2 regions of the Billgrantia desiderata genome follow, and region 2 is predicted to be linked to the other one. Evidence: predicted binding sites of a transcription regulator. Region 2 holds the regulator's gene; the other holds the start of a gene.
What was found. Region 2 encodes sigma-54, which starts transcription at its own class of promoters, with help from an activator protein. Its sites were predicted from a motif close to TGGCACNNNNNTTGCTNT; they were not measured.
Positions count from the first base shown of each region.

Region 1 (2,198 bases), on a different contig from region 2:
GGCCGAGGATCAGCACGCCGGCCAGGGCCGCGGCCGCACCGGCCAAGTGCACGATGCCGGAACCGGCGAAGTCGGAGAAGCCCAGTTCGTCGAGCCAGCCCTCGCCCCAGGTCCAGTAGCCGGAGACGGGGTAGATGAAGCCGGTCATGACCACGGCGAAGGCGAGGAAGGCCCACAGCTTCATGCGCTCGGCCACGGCGCCGGAGACGATCGACATGGCGGTGGCGACGAACACCACCTGGAAGAAGAAGTCGGCGCGCATGGAGTAGTAGGGGGCGTCTTCACCACCGGCGGTGACCGCATCGACGCTGTTCTCGCCACCGATCAGTACGCCCAGGTTGGGCAGGATGCCGCCGGCGTCGCTCGAGTACATGATCGAGTAGCCCACCAGCAGATACATGGTGCAGGCGATGGCGAACAGGGCGATGTTCTTGGTCAGGATCTCGGCGGTGTTCTTGGCGCGCACCATGCCGGCTTCCAGCATGGAGAAGCCGGCGGCCATCCACATCACCAGCACGCCGCAGATCAGGAAATAGAAGGTGTCGAGCGCATAGCTCAACTCGGCAAGTTCACTCATGAGTGTTCTCCGTTGTTCTCGTTATGACGATCAGACGGCTTCGGCGCCGCGTTCGCCGGTACGGATGCGAATCACATCCTCCAGCGGCGTCACGAAGACCTTGCCGTCGCCGATCTTGCCGCTGTTGGCCGCACCGCAGATGGCATCCAGCACGCTCTCGACGCGGGAGTCGTCCACGGCCACCTCGACCTTGACCTTGGGCAGGAAGTCGACCACGTACTCGGCGCCGCGGTAGAGCTCGGTGTGGCCCTTCTGGCGGCCGAAACCCTTCACTTCGGTCACGGTGATGCCTTGCACGCCGTTGTCGGCCAGGGCCTCGCGCACGTCGTCGAGCTTGAAGGGTTTGATGATGGCGGTGATGAGCTTCATTAGCGTCTCTCCATGCTGGTAGTGGGGCGATGGGTTGCCAGCTGCTGTACCCTGCTTATGCGCATTACGTGCCATTTCCGAAAAAAACCTTTCCCTACAGCCATTTTTCAGGACGGAAGAGGCTCGATTCACCAAGTGGGGGAGGGGCATTGCACGTCCATGCACCAGCTTGGTGCCTGAGCGTGGTGCAGGTGCGCCATGTCGGAGCGCGAGAAGGGAATGCGTCGTTGCAGTGCCTTGCGTATGCTGTAAGGCAACATGCCCAGGCGAAAGGAGAAGCGCACCATGGCGAGTCAGGACCCCATCAGCCGACTGGCGCAGCAGCTCGGCGAGCGCCTGCAGGGGGCGGCCCAGGCGCCGGAAGAGTTGCAGAAGGGGATACAGCAGGTCGTACGCGGCGCCTTCGACCGTCTCGAGCTGGTATCGCGGGAGGATTTCGACATCCTGATGGACGTGCTGCAGCGCACACGCATCCGGGTCGAGGCGCTGGAGCAGCAGGTGGCCGCGCTGGAGAAGGCGCTGGCGGCCCGCGAGACCCCGGTGACCCAAGCGACTCTCACGCTGCCCGAGGATGCGGCCAAGGACGACGGCGAACCCGGCGAAGCCAAGCGCTGAGCCAGCGTGGAGAGCTCGCTACAGCACAGTGCTAGTATCTAGCCCTTACGCTAATAAAACACTGCATAAATGTCTGCGCGAGCGAATCGCTGCGTTGCGCGGTGCTCAGAATCCTCACCTATACCCCATAGGCTCCGGTTCCTGTGCTCCGTGCGCCTTGCGCTTCATCTCGCTCGCCAATTTATTCAGCGTTTCTCAAATGGAAAGCGAGGGACCGCAAGATGCTGGCGATCGTTGCCACACGGGCCGGCCTGGGGCTGGAAGCGCCCGAGGTGCAGGTCGAGGTACATCTGGCCAACGGCCTGCCGGGAATGACCCTGGTGGGTCTGCCCGAGGCCGCCGTCAAGGAGAGCCGCGAACGGGTGCGCAGCGCCCTGGTCAACGCCGGCTTCGACTTCCCCAATACGCGCAGAATCGTGCTCAACCTGGCGCCCGCCGACCTGCCCAAGGTCGGCGGGCGTTTCGACCTGCCCATCGCGTTGGGCATTCTGGTGGCCTCCGGCCAGCTTCCCGGCGAGGCGCTCGAGGGTATCGAGAGCGTCGGCGAGCTGGCGCTGGACGGCCGGCTGCGCCCCATCAGCGGTGTGCTGCCGCTGGCGCTGGCGGCACGCAAGGCCGGACGCAAGCTGATCGTGCC
Region 1 is NZ_FNVC01000026.1:10,376-12,573, reverse strand. Features, by position in the region: gene C4S71_RS18730 (ammonium transporter) at 1-577, opposite strand, end outside; gene C4S71_RS18725 (P-II family nitrogen regulator) at 608-946, opposite strand; gene C4S71_RS18720 (accessory factor UbiK family protein) at 1,232-1,561, shown strand; gene C4S71_RS18715 (YifB family Mg chelatase-like AAA ATPase) at 1,783-2,198, shown strand, end outside.
Region 1: the regulator sigma-54 is predicted to act here: its motif matches at 1,003-1,020, upstream of C4S71_RS18725 (P-II family nitrogen regulator).

Region 2 (2,198 bases):
CTCTTGCAAGTGATCGTCGGCCAGTCTAGGGTAGAGTCTTTCCGGCAGATGAGCCCATTATTCTCATGGCCATGAAAGCATCCTTGCAACTGCGAGTCGGCACTCAGCTGACCATGACCCCACAGCTGCAGCAGGCCATCGCGCTGCTGCAGCTCTCCACCCTGGACCTGCGCCAGGAGATCCAGCAGGCCCTCGAGTCCAATCCCATGCTCGAGCTCGACGACGGCTTCGGCGAACAAGCCGTCAGCGAGCCCCAGAGCGACGACTGGGCCAGCGAAATTCCCGGCGAGCTCTCCACCGACAGCGACTGGACGGATACCTATCCGGATCATGGCAGCGGCGCCGGCGGCGCCACCGGCGAAGGCCCCGATTTCGAACGCCAGGCCGCGGGACAGACGCTGGCCGGCCACCTGATGTGGCAACTGGCGATGATCGATGTGAACGAGCGTCAGCGGCAGATCGCCGAAAGCCTGATCGATGCCGTCGACGGCACCGGCTACCTGACCCAGCCGCTGGAAGAGATCCGCGACGGCCTGCGTCGCCAGGGCCTCGAGGGGCTGCCTACCCGTGAGGTCGAGCAGGTGCTGCTGCGCCTGCAGCAGTTCGAACCCACCGGCGTGTTCGCCAGGGACCTGCGCGAATGCCTGATGCTGCAGCTCGCCACCCTGCCCGACGATACGCCCCTGCTGCCCCAGGCACGCCGCCTGGTGCGCCAGTTCCTCGAAGCCCTGGCCGCCGACGACCGTCGCCTGCTCAAGCGGCGCCTGAGCCTGGACGACGAGGCCCTCGACGACGCCATTGCCCTGGTGCGCTCGCTGAACCCGCGCCCTGGCAGCGCCTATGCCGAGGTCGGCAGCAACTACATCACCCCCGACCTGGTCGCCTATCACGACGAGTCCGGCTGGCGCGTGGAGCTCAATGCCGAAGCGCTGCCACGCCTGCGCATCCAGCCCGACTACGTCGCCCTGGTGCGCCGCGCCGACAAGAGTCAGGACAACCAGTTCCTCAAGGATCACCTGCAGGAAGCCCGCTGGTTGATGAAGAGCCTGGCCAGCCGTAACGACACCCTGCTGCGAGTGGGGCGCGAGATCATGGCCCGCCAGATCGACTTCCTGGAGCAGGGCGAGGAGGCGATGAAGCCGCTGGTACTGGCCGACATCGCCCAGGCCGTGGAGATGCACGAATCGACCATCTCGCGGGTCACGACGCAGAAGTTCATCCACACGCCGCGCGGCGTGTTCGAGCTGAAGTATTTCTTCTCCAGCCACGTTGGCGGCAACGGCGAGGGGGATGCTCACTCCAGCACCGCGATTCGCGCCCGCATTCGCAAGCTGATCGCCGACGAGCCACCGCGCAAACCGCTCTCCGACAGTCGTCTGGTGGAGCTGCTGGCCGACGACGGCATTCAGGTGGCGCGCCGCACCGTGGCCAAGTATCGTGAAGCGCTGGGAATACCTTCCTCGAGCGAACGCAAGCGCTTTCGTTGAACTCGGCGCGCAGCGTTGACGCCGGACAAGAGCGTCGTTCGGAGGGGTTTGCAAGGAGGCAAAAAGGGTTACAATCAAACCACCACTCGAAGGACGAAGGAGCTCGTCATGCAAGTCAACATTACCGGCCATCATGTTGAACTGACCGATTCCCTGCGTGACTACGTGAGCGAAAAGCTCAACCGCGTCCAACGGCACTACGACAACATCACCAACGTGCAGGTCACCCTCTCGATCGAGAAGGAGCGCCAGCAGGCCGCTTGCACGCTGCATGCCGCCGGTGCCGATCTGCATGCCGAAGCCTCCGACCCGGACATGTACGCCGCCATCGATGCGCTGACCGACAAGCTCGATCGTCAACTGGTCAAGCACAAGGAAAAGGCCCAGGCCCGCGCCCAGGGCGCCGGCATTCGCTGAGTTGCCATGACACTGGAAAACATACTGCCCCCTGAGCGCGCGCTGTTCGACGTTCCCGGGGGCAGCAAGAAGAGGGTGCTGGAGTTCTTCAGCACCTTCATTGCGCAGAACACCCCGAGCCTCGACAGCCAGGAGGTCTTCGGCCGATTGATCGGCCGTGAGCGGCTGGGCAGTACCGGCATCGGCAACGGCGTCGCCATCCCGCACGCGCGAAGCCCGCACTGTCACAGCCCAGTCGCCGCCTTCCTCAAGCTGGCCGAGCCCATCGATTTCGACGCCATCGACGGCGAGCCG
Region 2 is NZ_FNVC01000002.1:131,865-134,062, reverse strand. Features, by position in the region: gene C4S71_RS02945 (RNA polymerase factor sigma-54) at 66-1,487, shown strand; gene hpf (ribosome hibernation-promoting factor, HPF/YfiA family) at 1,596-1,904, shown strand; gene ptsN (PTS IIA-like nitrogen regulatory protein PtsN) at 1,911-2,198, shown strand, end outside.